One region of the Pseudomonas sp. S3_B08 genome, then DNA from elsewhere that is predicted to be linked to it. Evidence: predicted binding sites of a transcription regulator. Region 1 holds the regulator's gene; each other region holds the start of a gene.
What was found. The regulator FliA, encoded in region 1, starts transcription of late flagellar genes. The targets are predictions, from matches to a motif close to CTAAAGTTTNNNNNNNNNNNGCCGNTAA.
Positions count from the first base shown of each region.

Region 1 (6,494 bases):
CCCAGACGCACCAGACGGTTACGCACCAGCACCAGCTCACCGACCATGTTCATGATCTCGTCGAGCCGCGCGGTGTCGACGCGCACGGTGGTTTCCGCTTCGCTGGCCGGCTTTTCTGCCGGGGCAGCAGCTGGCGCGCGGGCCGGAGCCGGTGCAGCAGCGGCGGCCGGTTTCGGCGCCTCGGCTTTCGGTTCAGGCTTGGCGGCAGGCTTCGGCGCAGCAGCGGCAGCCGGAGCTTTCGCCGCTGGCGTGGCGACGCTCGACACGGAGCCGGCAGTCGCAGCGCTGGCGTCAAACTTGCCTTTGCCGTGCAGTTCGTCGAGCAGCGATTCGAATTCGTGATCGCTGATCAGGTCACTGCCGGCCGCAGCGGCTGCCGGTGCAGCAGGTGCTGACGGGGCCGAAGCGATGGCCGATTCCAGCGCGTCAACGGCGAAGTTGCCCTTGCCATGCAACTGATCGAGCAAGGCTTCGAATTCGTCGTCGGTAATGTCCGAGCTGTCACCCGCAGCAGGCGCGGCCGGAGCAGCCGGCGCTGCTGGTGCCGCCGGAGCGACCGCATCGACAGCAAACTGGCCCTTGCCGTGCAGCTGATCGAGCAGCGATTCAAATTCGGCGTCGGTGATTTCATCGCTCGCCGCCGTGTCGGCAACCGGCGCGGGCGCCACAGCAGCGGCCGGAGCCTCAGCCTGGGCCTTGACGGCATTCAGCGAGTCCAGCAGTTGTTCGAATTCGTTATCGGTGATGTCGTCCGAGGAGTCGCTTTCAACGACCAGTTCTTCGATCATCTCGGCAACCGGCGAAGCCGGGGCTTCATCCGCCGATTGCGGTTCGGCCAGACGCGCCAGCGCGGCCAGCAGTTCCGGCGTGGCAGCGGTGATCGGTGCACGCTCACGGACTTCGCTGAACATGCTGTTCACCGCGTCCAGTGCTTCGAGCACAACGTCCATCAGTTCTGCATCAACGCGACGCTCACCCTTGCGCAGGATGTCGAACACGTTTTCGGCGATGTGACAGCACTCCACCAGCTCATTGAGCTGAAGGAAGCCGGCGCCCCCTTTTACAGTGTGGAAACCGCGAAAAATTGCATTGAGCAGATCTGCATCATCCGGACGGCTTTCCAGCTCGACCAGTTGTTCGGACAGTTGCTCAAGAATCTCGCCGGCCTCAACCAGGAAATCCTGAAGGATCTCTTCATCGGCGCCGAAGCTCATTAATGGGGTGCTCCTACAGGTCTAAAAACCCAAAAAACCCGAATTCCGAAACTCTAGAATCCAAGGCTGGATAACAAATCGTCCACATCGTCCTGACCGGACACAACGTCTTCTCGTTTATCGGCATGAATCTGCGGACCTTCACCCTGCGAGAGATGTTTTTGTGGATCTTTTTCAGCAAGCATTGCGGCGCGGTCATGTTCGATGCCCGCAAAGCGGTCGACCTGACTGGCCATGAGCACGAGTTTGAGCAGATTGCTTTCGACTTCGGTGACCAGTTGGGTCACACGCTTGATCACTTGACCTGTGAGGTCCTGGTAATCCTGAGCCAGCAGGATGTCGTTGAGGTTGCTCGACACCGCACGGTTGTCCGTGCTGCTGCGTGACAGAAAACCGTCGACCCGGCGCGCCAGTTCACGGAACTCTTCAGCCCCGACCTCGCGACGCATGAAGCGGCCCCAATCGGCGCTCAACGTCTGCGCTTCATCAGCCAGACTGTTGACCACCGGGGTGGCGCTTTCCACCAGATCCATGGTGCGGTTGGCCGCGGCTTCCGTCAGCTTGACCACATAGCCCAGGCGTTCGGTGGCGTCGGTGATTTGCGACACTTCCTCGGCCTGCGGCATGTGCGGATCGATCTGGAAATTGACGATCGCACTGTGCAGTTCACGTGTGAGCTTGCCCACTTCCTGATACAGGCCGCGGTCACGGGTCTGATTGAGCTCATGGATCAGTTGCACCGCGTCGCCGAACTTGCCTTTTTCAAGGCTCTCGACCAGTTCGACCGCGTGTTTTTTCAGGGTCGATTCGAAATCGCCCTGTGATGATTCGTTATGCTCCATAGCTCCCCCGCGCATTCATCAGCCGATGCGTTCGAAAATCTTCTCGATTTTGTCTTTCAACGCCTGAGCCGTGAAAGGTTTGACTACGTAACCGTTCACACCGGCCTGAGCGGCCTCGATGATCTGCTCGCGCTTGGCTTCAGCAGTCACCATCAACACCGGGAGGTGCTTGAGTTTTTCATCGGCGCGCACGTGACGCAGCAGGTCGATACCGGTCATGCCCGGCATGTTCCAGTCCGTTACCAGAAAGTCGATGCTGCCGCTGTTGAGCACCGGAATGGCAGTGGTGCCATCGTCGGCCTCGACGGTGTTGGTGAACCCAAGATCGCGCAGCAGGTTCTTGATGATCCGCCGCATCGTTGAGAAGTCATCAACGATGAGGATTTTCATGTCTTTGTTCAATTCGACCTCCAAGCAGTCTTAAACGCGCCCAGCACCTGGACGCGCCACTTCAATCAATCGGCGCAGCACTTAAAGTTTGTCTGGAGCACAACGGATCGAGACCGGCGCCGTTCATCACCGCACCAGCCTCGTTTCGCAGTGTCCCCACACTGCCTTCAGCGCGCTCGCCACTCCCCCAAACGCCCCCGCAGACGGGCCGCGCACTGGCTGTGTAACTGGCTGACCCGCGATTCACTGACGCCAAGGACTTCACCGATTTCCTTGAGGTTCAGCTCTTCGTCGTAGTACAGCGCCAACACCAGTCGCTCACGCTCCGGCAAATTGGCAATCGCGTCCGCCAGCGCCGCCTGAAAGCGTTCATCTTCCAGATCGCGTGACGGCTCCATATGAGCACTGGCGCCATCCTCGTGCAGCCCTTCGTGTTCGCCGTCCTGCAACAGGTCGTCGAAACTGAACAGGCGACTGCCCAAGGTGTCATTCAGAATCCCGTAGTAATCGTCGAGACTCAATTGGAGTTCGGCCGCAACCTCGTGATCTTTAGCGTCACGGCCGGTTTTAGCTTCAATCGAGCGAATCGCGTCGCTGACCATCCTGGTATTACGGTGAACCGAGCGTGGCGCCCAATCCCCTTTGCGCACTTCATCGAGCATCGCGCCGCGGATTCGAATGCCCGCGTACGTTTCGAAACTGGCGCCTTTGCTGGCGTCGTATTTGGTCGAGACTTCCAGCAAACCGATCATCCCGGCCTGGATCAGGTCTTCGACCTGCACGCTGGCCGGCAGGCGCGCCAGCAAGTGATAGGCAATGCGCTTGACCAGTGGCGCGTAACGCTCGATCAATTCGTATTGCGCGTCACGCGCCGACTTTTTGTAAAGATTCATGCCACTGGCGGTCATATCACAGGCCCTGCGGTTTGCTGCACGAGACGCTCGACGAAAAATTCCAGATGCCCGCGCGGGTTGGCGGGCAGCGGCCAGGTATCGACCTTCTGGGCGATGGCTTTGAAGGCCAGTGCGCACTTGGAACGGGGAAAGGCTTCGTAGACGGCGCGCTGCTTCTGCACTGCCTTGCGCACGCTTTCGTCGTATGGCACGGCGCCGACGTATTGTAGGGCGACGTCGAGGAAGCGATCCGTGACCTTGGTCAACTTGGCGAACAGGTTGCGCCCTTCTTGCGGGCTCTGCGCCATGTTGGCCAGCACGCGGAAGCGGTTCATGCCGTAGTCGCGGTTGAGCAACTTGATCAGCGCGTAAGCGTCGGTGATCGAAGTCGGCTCGTCGCAGACCACCAGCAACACCTCTTGCGCGGCACGAACGAAACTGACTACCGAGTCACCAATACCCGCAGCGGTGTCGATCACCAGCACGTCGAGATTGTCGCCGATGTCGCTGAACGCCTGGATCAGGCCGGCATGTTGCGCCGGGCTCAGGTGCACCATGCTCTGCGTGCCGGAGGCCGCCGGCACGATGCGAATCCCGCCCGGGCCTTGCAACAGCACGTCGCGCAGTTCGCAACGGCCTTCGATAACGTCGGCCAGTGTGCGCTTGGGTGTCAGCCCCAGCAGAACGTCGACGTTCGCCAGGCCCAGGTCGGCGTCCAGCAGCATGACCCGACGGCCAAGCTCTGCCAGCGCCAGCGACAAGTTCACTGACACGTTAGTCTTGCCGACGCCACCTTTGCCGCCGGTCACCGCGATCACCTGTACGGGATGCATGCTGCCCATGTTATTTCTTTACCTTGTCTTGCATAGACGGAGGCCACATTACTGGCTGCGCGTTCCTGATCGGAACAATGCGTGGCAGACCATCGATGTAGGTACAAAAACTGTTCATGATTACCTCAGCCAACCTGCTTGGTCGGGCTGTGATAGATATCAGCGAACATGTCAGCCATGGCTTCTTCGCTGGGTTCTTCCTGCATTTGCACGCTGACGGCGCGGCTGACCAATTGATGACGACGCGGCAGATGCAGATCATCCGGAATCCGTGGGCCATCGGTCAGGTACGCGACCGGCAATTCATGACTGATCGCCAGGCTCAACACTTCGCCGAGACTGGCCGTTTCATCCAGTTTAGTCAGGATGCAGCCGGCCAGCCCGCAACGCTTGTAACTGTGATAAGCGGCGGTTAGAACCTGTTTCTGGCTGGTGGTTGCCAGGACCAGATAATTTTTTGAGCGAATGCCACGCCCGGCCAGGCTCTCAAGCTGCATGCGCAACGCCGGATCACTGGCTTGCAGCCCGGCAGTATCGATCAAAACCACGCGTTTGCGTAGCAGTGGATCCAATGCCTGCACCAGCGATTGACCCGGATCGACGTGCGTTACCGGCACGTTGAGGATGCGCCCGAGGGTTTTCAATTGTTCCTGCGCGCCGATGCGGAAGCTGTCCATGCTCACCAGTGCAACGTTCTGCGCGCCGTACTTGAGCACATAACGCGCGGCGAGCTTGGCCAGCGTGGTGGTCTTGCCCATGCCGGCGGGGCCGACCATGGCAATCACACCGCCCTCTTCCAGCGGCTCGACTTCCGGCACGGCAATCATCCGCGCCAGGTGCGCGAGCAGCATGCGCCAGGCCTGACGGGGTTCTTCGATATCGGTGATCATCGCCAACAGATCGCGCGACAGCGGGCCGGACAGGCCGATGCGCTGCAGACGGCGATACAGATTGGCCTGGGCCGGACGGCTGCCTTGCAGCTGATTCCAGGCCAGGGTGCCGAGCTGCACTTCCATCAGCTCGCGCAGGCTGTTCAATTCAAAACGCATCGAATCCAGTGCACGCGGATCGACACCCGCCGAGGCCTGCGCAGGCGCTGCGGCCGGGCGCGTCGGCGCGGCGTAGGTCGGCTCGCTCAACGGTTCGGCAGCAGTCAGCGGCAGGCCTGCGGTCAACGGCAGCCCGGCGAACAACTGCTGATTGGTGTTGCCGTCGGCTTCGCCACGCAGGCTCAGCTCGGCCTGGGCGGTGACGATGCGCGACTGGGTCTTGCGCAGCTCGTCTTCGAGTTCCATGTTCGGAACCCGTGGCGCCAGCGCCGACAATTTGTAATCCAGAGCCGCCGTCAACTCGACGCCGCCGGCGATGCGGCGGTTGCCGATGATGGCGGCATCAGCGCCCAGTTCATCGCGAACCAGCTTCATGGCCTGACGCATATCGGCGGCGAAAAAACGCTTAACTTGCATAAACCACTACCTCAGCCGTTGGGCCCTACTGTCGCAACGATGGTCACTTGCTTGTTGTCCGGTACTTCCTGGTAGGCCAGTACATGCAGCCCTGGCACTGCGAGGCGGCCGAAACGCGAGAGCATCGCGCGAATCGGGCCTGCTACCAGCAGGATCACCGGTTGGCCTTGCATTTCCTGACGCTGGGCCGCTTCGATCAACGAACGTTGCAGCTTCTCGGCCATGCTCGGCTCCAGCAGAACGCCCTCTTCCGAGCCTTGTCCTGCCTTCTGCAGACTATTGAGCAATATCTGTTCCAACCTTGGTTCCAATGTGATTACAGGCAGCTCGGACTCAGTGCCTACAATGCTTTGGACGATTGCACGGGATACGCCGACCCGCACAGCGGCGACCAGCGCGGCGGTATCTTGACTCTTGGCAGCGTTGTTCGCGATCGCTTCGGCGATGCTGCGAATGTCGCGCACCGGCACGTGCTCGGCGAGCAGCGCTTGCAGGACCTTGAGCAACTGCGACAGCGAAACCACGCCCGGCACCAGCTCTTCCGCCAGTTTCGGCGAGCTCTTGGCCAGCAATTGCATGAGTTGCTGCACTTCCTCGTGGCCAATCAGCTCACTGGAGTGCTTGTACAGAATCTGGTTCAAGTGGGTGGCGACCACGGTGCTCGCATCGACCACGGTGTAGCCGAGCGATTGCGCCTGGGCGCGCTGGCTGATTTCGATCCACACCGCCTCCAGGCCGAAAGCCGGATCTTTGGCGTTGATACCGTTGAGCGAGCCGTAGACCTGACCCGGGTTGATCGCCAGTTCGCGATCCGGGTAGATCTCGGCCTCGGCGAGAATCACGCCCATCAGCGTCA
Region 1 is NZ_CP162750.1:582,231-588,724, reverse strand. Features, by position in the region: gene AB4N73_RS02770 (chemotaxis protein CheA) at 1-1,214, opposite strand, end outside; gene AB4N73_RS02765 (protein phosphatase CheZ) at 1,268-2,056, opposite strand; gene AB4N73_RS02760 (chemotaxis response regulator CheY) at 2,075-2,446, opposite strand; gene fliA (RNA polymerase sigma factor FliA) at 2,614-3,354, opposite strand; gene fleN (flagellar synthesis regulator FleN) at 3,351-4,181, opposite strand; gene flhF (flagellar biosynthesis protein FlhF) at 4,298-5,638, opposite strand; gene flhA (flagellar biosynthesis protein FlhA) at 5,650-6,494, opposite strand, start outside.

Region 2 (6,494 bases), 2.8 Mb from region 1:
TGATCCACGTATCCAACAGCGTCGACCCGAAACGCGACATCGAAATCATCGACCTTGAACTGATCTTCGCCGACCTCGACAGCTGCGAGAAACAACTGCAGAAAGTCGCGCGCAACGCCAAGGGCGGTGACAAGGACGCCGTGGTTCAGAAGGCTCTGCTCGAGCAACTGATCGCGCACTTCACCGAAGCCAAACCGGCGCGCAGCCTGATGAAGAACATGAGCGCGGATGAGAAAGCCGTGATCAAGGGCTTCCACCTGCTGACCACCAAACCGGTCATGTACATCGCCAACGTTGCCGAAGACGGTTTCGAGAACAACCCGCACCTGGACGTGGTCAAGGCCATCGCCGAAGAAGAAGGCGCCATGGTCGTTCCGGTGTGCAACAAGATCGAAGCGGAAATCGCCGAGCTCGATGATGGCGAAGAGAAGGACATGTTCCTCGAGGCCCTGGGCCTGGAAGAGCCTGGCCTGAACCGCGTGATCCGCGCCGGTTACGAAATGCTGCACCTGCAGACCTACTTCACCGCCGGTGTCGAAGAAGTCCGCGCCTGGACCGTCAAGGTCGGTGCCACCGCACCACAGGCCGCCGGCGTGATCCACACCGACTTCGAAAAAGGCTTCATCCGTGCCGAAGTCATCGCCTACAACGACTTCATCCAGTACAAGGGCGAAGCCGGCGCCAAAGAAGCCGGCAAGTGGCGCCTGGAAGGCAAGGATTACATCGTCAAGGACGGCGACGTGATGCACTTCCGCTTCAACGTCTAAGCAACAGCCGCACAAGAAAAAGCCGCGTTTGATACGCGGCTTTTTTGTGCCTGAAATTCAGTGACTGAGTACATTTCCCTGTGGGAGAGAGCCTGCTCGCGAATGCGGCGTGTAAGCTAAGCATTCGTCAACTGACCCACCCATTCGCGAGCAGGCTCGCTCCCACAGTTCGATTCGTCTGTTCAGGCCTTTCTGGTACGCGGTAAAAAGACCGCCAACACACCAAACAACGGCAGGAATGAGCAAAGGAAATACACGTACTCAATCCCGTGCACATCCGCCAGATGCCCGAGCAGCGCTGCGCCAATCCCGCCGAAACCGAACATCAGTCCGAAGAAGATCCCGGCAATCATCCCGACATTGCCTGGCACCAGTTCCTGCGCGTACACCACGATCGCCGAGAATGCCGACGCCAGAATGAAGCCGATCACCACGCTGAGAATGCTGGTCCAGAACAGATCGACATGCGGCAGGATCAGGGTGAATGGCGCCACCCCCAGGATGGAAAACCAGATCACTGCCTTGCGCCCGATCTTGTCGCCGATAGGCCCGCCGAAGAACGTCCCAGCCGCCACTGCGCCCAAAAACAGGAACAAGTGCAATTGCGAACTCGCCACTGACAGGTCGAACTTCTCGATCAGGTAGAAGGTGAAATAACTGGTGAAACTGGCCATGTAAAAATACTTGGAGAACACCAGCAGCCCGAGCACCACCAGCGCACTGGTCACCCTGCCCTTCGACAAGCCGTGCGTCGCCGCCTGGCCGGCCTTGAGCTTGAACAGGTTCAGGTGATTGGCGTACCAGCGGCTGATGCGGTACAGCACGAACAGCGCAAACACCGCGAACAGACCGAACCACGCCACATTGCCCTGGCCGAAGGGAATGATGATCGCCGCCGCCAGCAATGGGCCGAACGCGGAGCCGGCATTGCCGCCGACCTGAAAGGTCGATTGCGCCAGACCAAACCGGCCGCCCGAGGCCAGCCGCGCAACACGCGAGGCTTCCGGGTGAAAGGTCGACGAGCCGATACCAATCAGCGCCGCCGCCAGCAGAATCAATGGGAAGCTGCCGACCACCGACATCATCAGAATGCCGATCAAGGTACACACCGTGCCCGCCGGTAACAGCCACGGTTTGGGGTGGCGATCAGTGTGATACCCGACCCACGGCTGCAACAGCGACGCGGTCAACTGAAAGGTCAAGGTGATCAGGCCGACCTGGGTAAACGTCAGGCCATAGCTGGCCTTGAGCATCGGGTAGATCGACGGCAGCACCGACTGGATCAGGTCATTGATCAGATGCGCCAGCGCCACCGCGCCGATGATGCGCATCACCAAGGGGCTGCTTTGCGGAGCAGCGGTCGCCGAGGCAGCGGGGGTCTGGACGTTGCTGATAGCCATGGAAAATTCCGGACAGCAGATGGGTGCCCGCAGGCAGGTGCGTCAATGTGCCATTTTTCGGTGCGCCAGCGCTATCCCCTTAGCCAGCTAACTAACCAACATTCCTATCTCGCGTAGGAGCTGCCGAAGGCTGCGATCTTTTGATCTTGCTTCTAAGCATCAAAGTCAAAAGATCGCAGCCTTCGGCAGCTCCTACAGGGGATCGCTGGTGGCGAAGGTGATAGCTCAACGCCATGGTCTGAATCTTGCCTTGCTTCTGCCCTTGAACACGATCGCCTTACAAAGGCGCTCGACAATGGGAAGTTTCGCTACAGAGCCGGCCTACAGAGCGGGCGAGGGTGAACTTTCGAGGCCTTTTAGAGGGCACGGGTCGTGAGCCAACAGCTCGCGATGCACGCCAATGGTGCGTGGTGTCCAGAGGAGTCATGAGGCATGCAGGCTTTCCTTTCACCGGGGATCAAATTGCTGGGGCGGTTTGGCTTCGCAGGTAAATTCCAATTGTTGTTTCTGCTGTTCATTCTGCCGCTGGCCGGCAGCCTGTTGATGATCGGCCATGACTATCGCGAGAAGCTCAATCTGATCTCGGGCGAACGTGCCGGCGTGCGTCAGCTGCTCGCGCTGGATGCGCTGGACAACCTGCTCGCCGCTCAACGCGACCGCGCCGCCCGCTGGCGCGCCACCGAGACCAATCGTCAGCCTACACCGGCCACCCTCGCCGCCATGGCCGCCTTCGACGGCGTGCAACCGGCAGTGCTGCAAGCCACCACAGAGCTGGGCAATGCCCTGAACCAGCAAGGCGCCGACGGCGCAATCCTCGAACGCTTTCAGGCGCTGCAAACCGCACTCAATGGCCTTGATTCGAAAAGCCTGAGCAGTGTCGGCTGGTGGCCGGACGGTTATGACCGCTTCACCAATGCCCTGGGCGCGCTGCAAGCCTTGCGCGAGCAGATCGTCATGGACAATCGCCTGACCCTCGCGCCGTGGCTGGAAACCTACCTGCTGACGCAGATTTCCACGCAGCACGCGCCGGACCTGATCGAGCGTGTCGGCCGTCTCGCCGCGGTCGGCCAGGCTTCGGTGGTCTCCGGGCAGTTCACCCTGCAGAGCCGCCTGCAGTTGCGCGACCTGCGCAGCCGCATTGGTGACGCCCGAGAGCAACTGGTGAAAACCGCCGGCCTGCTGGAGGCGCGTCTGCCAGCCGAGCTGCAAGCCTGGGCCGGCCAGTATCACGACAGCCTGAAACACCTCGACAGCGGCCTGAAAGTCCTCGACGACGGTGTGTTTGGCGGCAGCATCAACCTCAAGCCAGAGGACTTCGAACGCAGCCTCGACGCGCTGCTCACCGACCTCGCTTCCCTGCGCCAGCAATCCCTGGTCGCGCTGGATCAGCGGCTCGATGCGTATTACAGCTCGGCGATCCGCCAGTTCATTCTTGTCGCTGCTATCTTCGGTTGCTTGCTGTTGGCCGCGTTGTATCTGTTTGTCTGCCTGCAAGCCTCGATTCGCCGTAGCGCCAGCGGCATCACCTTGCTCGCCGAAGCCTTGCGCGACGGTAACCTGAGCCTGCAAGTGCCGGTGGTGGGGCGCGATGAGCTGGCAGCGATCAGCACCGCGCTCAACGTCGCTGTGGTGCAATTGCGCAGCAGCATGCTTGGCGTCGACCACGAGACCTCGCAGTTGAGCAACGCGGTACGCAGCCTCAACCAACACTCCAGCGGCGCCCTGAGCGAAGTCGAAGCGCAGCAATTGCAGATCAGCCAGATCGCCGCTGCCGCCACGCAATTGGCCGCCACCTCGCAAGGCGTCGCGCAGAGTTGCGAACAGGCCTCCGGCAGCGCCCAGCAAACCCGGCGCATCGCCGCCGACAGCAGCCGCGACAGCCAACGCACCACGGCGAGCATTCAGCAGCTCAATCAGCGCCTGAACGACACCGCCGCCGCGCTCGGCCGGGTCAGCGAGCAAGGCCAGCAGATTCAACTGGTCGTGGACACCATTCGCGGCGTCGCCGAGCAGACCAACCTGCTCGCGCTCAACGCCGCCATCGAGGCCGCCCGCGCCGGCGAACAGGGTCGCGGCTTTGCCGTGGTCGCCGACGAGGTGCGCAGCCTCTCGCAACGCACGCAATCGTCCACCGCGCAGATCGCCGGCACCGTCGACAGCCTGCGCGCCACGGTCAACGAAGCGGTGAGCCTGATGGAAGCCGCCTGTGGTCAGGCGCAATCGGATGCCGAAGCGGTCACCGGACTCGGCGAACGCCTGGGAGAAATCGCCAGCGCCGTACAGAGTGTCACCGACACCCTGGCGCAAATCGCCACAGCGGTTGAAGAACAGGCCAGCACTGCCGACGAAGTCAGCGGCAATATCCAGCAGGTCGATCAAGCGGCGGTGCGTTTGCTCGAAGGCGCACGCGCCGTAAACCTAGCGGCGGACACCTTGAGCCAGGGTAGCGAGGCCCTGAGCGCCAATACCGCCAGATTCCAACTGCGCTGACGCCCTCCCCGGCCCCGATTTTCGGGGCTGGAGGATAAGCAGTTGAAAACAGGAAGAAATATTTTCGATTTACGCTTGACGCTTTGCCATTTCAGGGGAATAATGCGCGCCACTTGGCTACATAGCTCAGTTGGTTAGAGCATAGCATTCATAATGCTGGGGTCCGGGGTTCAAGTCCCTGTGTAGCCACCAAGTACTAAAAACGGCTTACCGAAAGGTAGGCCGTTTTTTTATGCCTCGAGAAAAGTCCTTTTCCTCCCGCTCCCTGCATGCAATTCAGATGCCTCCGTAAGAAAAAAGTAGATCTCTGGTACGAAACGGATCTTTCGTAGCATCAGCCACCTGTCGCTCTCTCCCCGAATCGCTCCTATACCGACAAGCTCCCCTGGCTCGACTCAGCGCCATACAGGGAGTTGGCATGCCTCAATACAAATACCTTCTCGACGATGACTGGTTATTAAATCCGTATAGCGGTGGCAGGGCCTGGTTTACTTTGCTTCCACCGAAAGCACCGGAGCCGGTGTACATCGAGAAGGATGAGTGGCCTGCGCCCAAGCCACGCGAAGACAGGGTCTTTGCCAAGTCCTGCACGCCGGACAACTGGTGTCGCACGGACGCTGGCACTGCCAAGGAGCCAGCCAGCAACTTCGGCAAGATCATGGTCGCCGGCGCCATGCTCATGCCCTCCGCCAGTACCGCTGTAGCGACGGCGATAGGTGCCGACCTGGCTTTGGGGCGTCTGGCCGGCGGCGGGATTTTGCAACAGCGCCTGAACTGGGCCATCCGTGGCGCCGGCGGGCCGGCCAGCGTGTTCGTGCTGGGAATGCTGCCGAGCAAAATGGCCGACGGCACGCTTCACACCGACGAAGAACTACGCCGCATGAGCCGCGCCACCACGCGCGTGCGCTTCCAGTTTCGTCGTGATGCCGAAGGTGTTCTGCGGGTTTACGGCATCCATTCCGGCGCCTCTGGCGACGACGCCGTACGCACGGTGAACGTCAAGTGGAACGCCGACAAGACCGCCATGGAGGCCAAGCTCAACGGCATCACCATTCTCTGGACGCCGCAACGCGGGCCGTTGGGATCGATGCCTCCGCTGGTTTATCCCGACCACGGTGAGGCACTCGACCCGATCCTCGTCCACCCGATCCCGGACAACACCGATAGCCAGATTGAGGGTCTGCCGGGCGAGGATGTAACGGCCGAGGATTGTATTCTGGTGTTCCCGGCGGACACCGGGCTGAAGTCGTTGTATGTGGTTTATTCAAGGCCGGCGAGGCAGACGCCTGGGATCGTTACGGGGGTGGGAGAGGATGTGGGCGGTATTTGGCTTGACCATGCTCAAGCTCAGGGTGGCGCCCCTATTCCGACCAGCATCGCGGATAAACTCAGAGGGAGCGAATATTCTAGTTTTGATTCGTTTAGGCGGGCTTTTTGGGCCGTTGCCTCAAAAGACAGCGCAGTGGCACAACAGGTCAGCGAAGATAATCTACGACGTATGCGCAACGGAAATGCGCCCCGCGCCCGCTTAGGTGATGCAGCAGGGAAAAGGATCTCTCATGAGATTCATCATGTGGAACCGATATCCGAAGGTGGTGATATCTACAACGTAGATAACCTAAGGGTCTACACACCCAAAAACCATGTCGACGTACACCGTAAATAAGGGCATAGCATGAGCGACCCATTCATCAAAAGCAGCTTTTCCGACTATACCGAGCAGGATTTCATTGATCTCATAGATGAAATAAGAAAGGAGGATATAGCGCCGACAGATCTCCGTGCAGATGCATTGATTATGCACTTCAACAAGATAGTAGGACATCCGAGCGGGATG
Region 2 is NZ_CP162750.1:3,781,563-3,788,056, forward strand. Features, by position in the region: gene ychF (redox-regulated ATPase YchF) at 1-767, shown strand, start outside; gene AB4N73_RS17070 (MFS transporter) at 950-2,167, opposite strand; gene AB4N73_RS17075 (methyl-accepting chemotaxis protein) at 2,600-4,657, shown strand; tRNA gene AB4N73_RS17080 (tRNA-Met) at 4,773-4,849, shown strand; gene AB4N73_RS17085 (S-type pyocin domain-containing protein) at 5,076-6,323, shown strand; gene AB4N73_RS17090 (bacteriocin immunity protein) at 6,333-6,494, shown strand, end outside.
Region 2: the regulator FliA is predicted to act here: its motif matches at 2,406-2,433, upstream of AB4N73_RS17075 (methyl-accepting chemotaxis protein).

Region 3 (6,494 bases), 1.4 Mb from region 1:
CATCGCCCGTCAGCTGTACATCGAAATGCTCAAGGCCGGTTACACCTCGGTCGCCGAATTTCACTACGTGCACCACGACAGCAACGGCCAGCCGTATGCCGATCCTGCCGAACTGGCTTTGCGTATCAGCCAGGCCGCCAGCGAAAGCGGCATCGGTCTGACCCTGCTGCCAGTGCTCTACAGTCATTCCGGATTCGGCGGGCAGACGCCAAACGATGGCCAGCGTCGCTTTATCAACAGCACTGAAAACTATCTGAATCTGCAAGCGCGGTTGCAGCCATTACTGGCGCAGCAAAAGGCGCAATCGCTGGGCCTGTGTTTCCACTCGCTGCGGGCGGTGACGCCACAACAAATCAGCGAAGTGTTGGCGGTCAGTGACAAACAATGCCCGGTGCACATACACATCGCCGAACAGCAAAAGGAAGTCGACGATTGCCTGAGCTGGAGCGGTCGTCGTCCGCTGCAATGGCTGTACGAGAACACTGAAGTCGATCAGCGCTGGTGTCTGGTCCACGCAACCCACGCCAATCCGCAAGAAGTCACGCTGATGGCCAACAGTCGCGCGATCGCCGGGCTGTGCCTGACCACTGAAGCGAATCTGGGTGACGGAATTTTCCCGGCGGTGGATTTTCTTGCCCAGGGCGGGCGCATGGGCATTGGCTCCGACAGCCATGTGTCGCTGAGCGTGGTGGAAGAATTGCGCTGGCTGGAATATGGCCAGCGTCTGCGTGACCAGCGGCGCAATCGCTTGTATGGCGCGCAGCAGCCGATGGTCGGTCGCACCCTGTATGACGCGGCGCTGGACGGCGGTGCACAGGCACTGGGGCAGCCGATCGGCGCGCTGGAAGTGGGCAAGCGCGCGGACTGGATTGTCCTGGATGGCAGCGATCCGTATCTGGCGACGGCTGCGGGAGACGGGATTCTCAATCGCTGGTTGTTCGCCGGCGGCGATCGCCAAGTGCGCGATGTGCTGGTCAATGGTCAGTGGGTGGTGCGCGATGGACGGCATGCCGGCGAAGAGCAAAGCGCCCGAGCTTTCACCCAGGTCCTGCGTGATCTCTTGGGCTGACCCAAAACCAAACTGTGGGAGCGAGCCTGCTCGCGAAAGCGCTGTATCAGTCAACATTCATATCGACTGATACACCCTCTTCGCGAGCAGGCTCGCCCCCACATTTGATTTGTATAGCGGCTTAATTGGATGTCTTGGCCATCTGCCGATCCGACGCCCGCCAGATCAGGCGCGTGGTGTCGTAACCCTGCTGACGCGCCTTGCTCAGCAATTCTTCACGCACTACACCGTTGACGGTCGGTGTGCGTGACAGCAGCCACAAGTACTTGCGACTCGGATCGCCGACGATGGCGGTCTTGTAATCGTCGCTGACATACAACACCCAGTACTCGCCCTTCGCCACACCCGGCACCAGGCGCGAGAACCAGTTATCGAATTCGACCCAGAGCTTGTCGGTCTTGCCCGGCACTTGTGGATAAGCCGTGCCCTTGGCTTCTTCCCACTGCCACTCCGGAGTCAGGCAACGGTTGAGCACGCCGACATTACCGTCAGGCTTGAGGGTGTAATGGGCTTCGGATTGCGCGCAGTGGCGCTGGAAGTACATCGGCAAGCGTGCCAGTTCATACCAGGTGCCCTGATAACGCTTGAGATTGACGCTGTTGACGGTCTTGGGCGCCAACGGGTCGACGCCGGAAGTGGCGCAGCCAGCCAGTACCAGGCCAGCAAAAAGGATCAGCAATAACCGCTTCATTTTTTTCTCCGTGGGCGCGAAGCCCCGGTTTACTTCAGGCCTTGGCCGGAAAACATCAGCACTTTGTCACCGGCGTATTGCACGCTGATAAAGCTGTTCTTGTCGCCCCAGGTGCAGCTGGACATACCGAGCGCGCCCGAGCAATCGGTGGGCTTGCCGAGAAGGGTTTCCACTTCGGACTTGGCCATGCCGGCCGAGAGCTTGGAGTAGTTTTCCTGATTGACCTTGCTGCATGCGGCCAACAGCACGCAAAACGACAGCAGGGCGATAGATCGCAGCGACATGGTGAAACTCCTGGAACGAGGGGGGATGGCATGGTGCCAACCAGAAGCTTAGAAGAGAAAAGTGTCATCTGGTTCCGTGACCGAACGCCTATTTATCAGCCCGCCCGTCCGGCTTTTGTCGGTAAATCAAAAACTTTGTGAAGCCGTCGAGCATTTCGTCGACTTTCCCCACAAGCGCCTAATCTTTGGCGCGGCGCGGTCGAAATAAGAGCAGCGCAACGCTGCCGAATATGGCAAATTGCCGCCCTTTCCTGACCAGCCCCTTCGCGGTAGTTCATTCGATGACCAGAAACATGAAATTCAGCCACAAGATTTTGCTGGCTGCTGCCCTTGTGGTGGCCGTTGCGTTCGCCTGTTTCATCCTCTTCAACGACTATCGCCAGCGTCAGGCATTGAGCAGCAGCACCGAAGCGACCATGCAGGAACTGGGCAGCCTGACCACCAGCAACATCCAGACCTGGCTGGAAAGTCGCATTCAACTGCTGCAATCGCTGTCGCAGCAAGTCGCCGTCGACGGCAACGCGCCCGCCAGCCTCAAGCGCATCATCGACCTGCCCGCCTACACCGGCAATTTCCAGCTCAGCTATTTCGGTGGCGCTGACGGCGTGATGTTCTCGGTGCCGGCCGGCAACCGTGCGCCGGACTACGATCCACGCGCGCGCGGCTGGTACAAAGCGGCCAACAGCGCACAACAGACCATCGTCACCGAACCGTACATAGCCGCTTCGTCGGGCAAACTGGTCATCACCGTCGCCACCCCGGTGCAGCGTCAGGGCCAAATGCTCGGCGTCGCCGGTGCCGACATCGATCTGACCAGCGTCAGCGCGATCATCAACTCGCTGAACTTCGGCGGCCACGGTCATGCATTCATTGTCAGCGCCGAAGGGAAAATCCTGATTCATCCGGACAGCAAGCTGGTGCTCAAAACACTGGCCGAGGCTTATCCGAACGGTGCGCCCAAAGTCAGCCCGGGCCTGAAAGAAGTCGAGTTCGACGGCAAGACCCAGTTGATTTCCTTCACCCACGTCAACGGCGTGCCGTCGGCTGACTGGTACGTGGCGCTGGTGCTCGACAAAGACACCGCGTTCTCGATGCTCAGCGAATTCCGCACCTCGGCACTGATCGCCATGGTCATCGCCGTGTTGATCATCATCGGCCTGCTCGGCATGCTGATTCGCGTGCTGATGCAACCGCTGCTGACCATGGGCCGTGCGATGCATGACATCGCTGAAGGCGAAGGCGATCTGACCAAACGTCTGGTGATTCACGGCAACGATGAATTCGGCGCATTGGGTACGTCGTTCAACCGCTTCGTCGAACGCATTCATACGTCGATCCGCGAAGTGTCCTCGGCCACCGGCCAGGTCAACGAAGTCGCCCTGCGTGTGGTCGCTGCCTCGAACTCGTCGATGTACAACTCCGACCAGCAGGCCAGCCGCACCAACAGCGTCGCCGCCGCGATCAATCAGCTCGGCGCCGCCGCTCAGGAAATCGCCCAGAACGCCGCCCTCGCCTCGCAGCACTCCAGCGATGCGCGCAGCCTCGCGGTCGACGGCCAGCAGGTGGTGGATAAAACCATTTACGCCATGCAACAACTGTCGGCGAAGATCAGCGACTCCTGCGGCAACATCGAAACGCTGAACAGCAACACGGTGAACATCGGCCAGATTCTCGAAGTGATCACCAGCATTTCCCAGCAGACCAACCTGCTCGCACTCAACGCCGCCATTGAAGCCGCGCGTGCCGGTGAGGCCGGACGCGGCTTCGCCGTGGTCGCCGACGAGGTGCGCAACCTCGCGCACCGCACCCAGGATTCGGCGCAGCAAGTGCAGAAGATGATCGAAGAGCTGCAGGTCGGCGCACGCCAGGCGGTAACCATCATGACCGAGAGCCAGCGCGAGAGCGAAAGCAGCGTCGGCATCGCCAACCAGGCCGGCGAGCGTCTGGGCAGCGTGACCCAGCGCATCGGCGAAATCGACGGCATGAACCAGTCGGTGGCCACCGCGACTGAAGAGCAGACTGCTGTGGTCGAGTCGATCAATGTCGATATCAACGAGATCAACACGCTGAATCAGGAAGGCGTGGAGAACTTGCAGGCGACGTTGCGTGCGTGTTCGGATCTTGAACAGCAGGCGGCGCGGTTGAAGCATCTGGTCGGCAGCTTCAGGATCTAAGCTGCAGCCTCAGGCCTCTTCGCGAGCAGGCTCGCTCCCACAGTGGAATGCATTTCAATTGTGGGAGCGAGCCTGCTCGCGAAAGCGGCATAAGCCGCACTGAAGATTCAGAATCTTGAGCCGGGCCTGGACAGGAACTCCAATTCCTCAGACGTAGACTCCCGCCCCAACACCGCATTGCGATGCGGAAACCTTCCAAACCGGGCAATCACCTTCTGATGCCGCTCGGCGTAGTCCAGGTTATCGGCAAACACCGCCCGCTCCGACTCTGGCTGCTCAGCCACCAATTCAATAAATCTGGAAACGGCTTCGTTCTGCACCGCGAGGTTTTCGCAGTGTTCGAACACCAGATAAATGAACACACGCTGAATCGGCTTCAACTGCCGATCAAAATCTGCCGCAATGCCTTGCGCGACAAGTTTCTGTGCAAGCAGATCACCGAAAAAGGCTTTGGGAGTGTCGCGATAGATCATGCGCGGCAGCTGATCGAGCAACAGCACCACCGCCAGCCAGCCTTCGGGACATTGCGTCCACTCAGTCAATTCGCCGGCCAGGGCCTGATCGACAAAGACCCCGAAACGCGTCTGCGCTTCGAGGTCCTGGCTGTTTCGCTTGCCGAACCACAACTTGCCCTTTTCGGCCGCTACTTCGCTGGCTGATTCGGCGTGCCCGAACCACCAGTCGAGCAACGGCTGCCAGGGCGCGTGCATGGTTTATTCCTTGTGGTAGGCCGTGGCGCGGGCGACTTCTTCTTTCGAACCGAGGAACACTGCAACGCGCTGGTGCAGGCCTTCCGGCTGGATGTCGAGAATGCGCTGGTGACCGTCGGTGGACGCGCCGCCGGCTTGTTCGACAAGGAACGACATCGGGTTGGCTTCATACATCAGGCGCAGCTTGCCCGGTTTCGACGGCTCGCGGCTGTCGCGCGGGTACATGAACAGACCACCACGGGTCAGGATGCGGTGGACGTCAGCAACCATCGCCGCGACCCAGCGCATGTTGTAATTCTTCTTCAACGGACCTTCTTCACCGGCCAGCAGCTCGCCGACATAGCGCTGTACCGGGGCTTCCCAGTGGCGCTGGTTGGACATGTTGATGGCGAATTCCTGGGTGGTTTCCGGGATGGTGATGTCTTCATGAGTCAGTACGAAGCTGCCCATTTCGCGGTCCAGGGTGAAGCCTTTGACGCCGTCGCCCAGGGTCAGCACCAGCATGGTCTGCGGGCCGTAGATGGCGTAGCCGGCGGCCACTTGCTGGGTGCCTGGCTGCAGGAAGGCTTTTTCGTTCAGCGGCTCGTTCTGGCTCAGGTATTCGTTCGGGCAACGCAATACCGAGAAGATCGTGCCGACCGGGGCGTTGATGTCGATGTTCGACGAGCCGTCCAGTGGGTCGAACACCAGCAGGTACGCGCCTTTCGGGTATTTGCCCGGGATCTGGTAGGCGTTGTCCATTTCTTCGGACGCCATGCCGGCCAGGTGACCGCCCCATTCGTTGGCTTCGAGCAGGATCTCGTTAGAGATCACGTCGAGCTTCTTCTGCACTTCGCCTTGCACGTTCTCGGTGCCCATGCTGCCCAGAACACCACCCAGGGCGCCTTTGGACACGGCGTGGCTGATCTCCTTGCAGGCACGCGCCACCACTTCGATCAAAAAGCGCAGATCGGCAGGAGTGTTGTTGCTGCGGGTCTGCTCAATCAAATAGCGACTCAAGGTAACGCGGGACATGGACGGCTCCGGTGGAATGGGGGGCGGAAAACCCGCGCAGTTTACAGGGAGTCTGAAAACCTAGCGAGCGAAGACGCCGGCTAACCTGCGCCTGGGTGTATTTGCCTGTATGAGACGTGATTGTTGGTGGAGAGTTCAGGTGTCGGGTTTAGCGTAGTTGGAAATGGGGCGGGTGGTGGTTGAGCGATAGCGGCAGTCTGATGAATTTTTGTTGTTTGACCGGCCGCCATCGCTGGCGAGCCAGCTCCCACAGGATGTGTGGTGTACACAAAATATGTGAACGACCGAGATCACTGTGGGAGCGAGCCTGCTCGCGAATGGCGCAAAGCGCCGCCATGCTCAGGTATTGGCTGGCGGTTTGCGCAACAGGCTGAACGCCATCGCCCCGAGAAACACCACACTGAGCAGCAACACCGCCCACAAGCCGAACTTCTTCCAGTTGGTCCCGGCCACCGCAGCCGTCGTCGCCGAAGTTTGCGTGGCCTTCGCTTCGTCCTGCACCGTCGCCTTGCCCAGGCTCGCCAGCTTTTCTGGCTTGAAATCCGGAATCAA
Region 3 is NZ_CP162750.1:5,188,234-5,194,727, reverse strand. Features, by position in the region: gene AB4N73_RS23510 (formimidoylglutamate deiminase) at 1-1,069, shown strand, start outside; gene AB4N73_RS23505 (lipocalin family protein) at 1,191-1,760, opposite strand; gene AB4N73_RS23500 (hypothetical protein) at 1,790-2,044, opposite strand; gene AB4N73_RS23495 (methyl-accepting chemotaxis protein) at 2,326-4,218, shown strand; gene AB4N73_RS23490 (DUF924 family protein) at 4,326-4,928, opposite strand; gene AB4N73_RS23485 (class 1 fructose-bisphosphatase) at 4,932-5,942, opposite strand; gene AB4N73_RS23480 (DUF3999 domain-containing protein) at 6,282-6,494, opposite strand, start outside.
Region 3: the regulator FliA is predicted to act here: its motif matches at 2,223-2,250, upstream of AB4N73_RS23495 (methyl-accepting chemotaxis protein).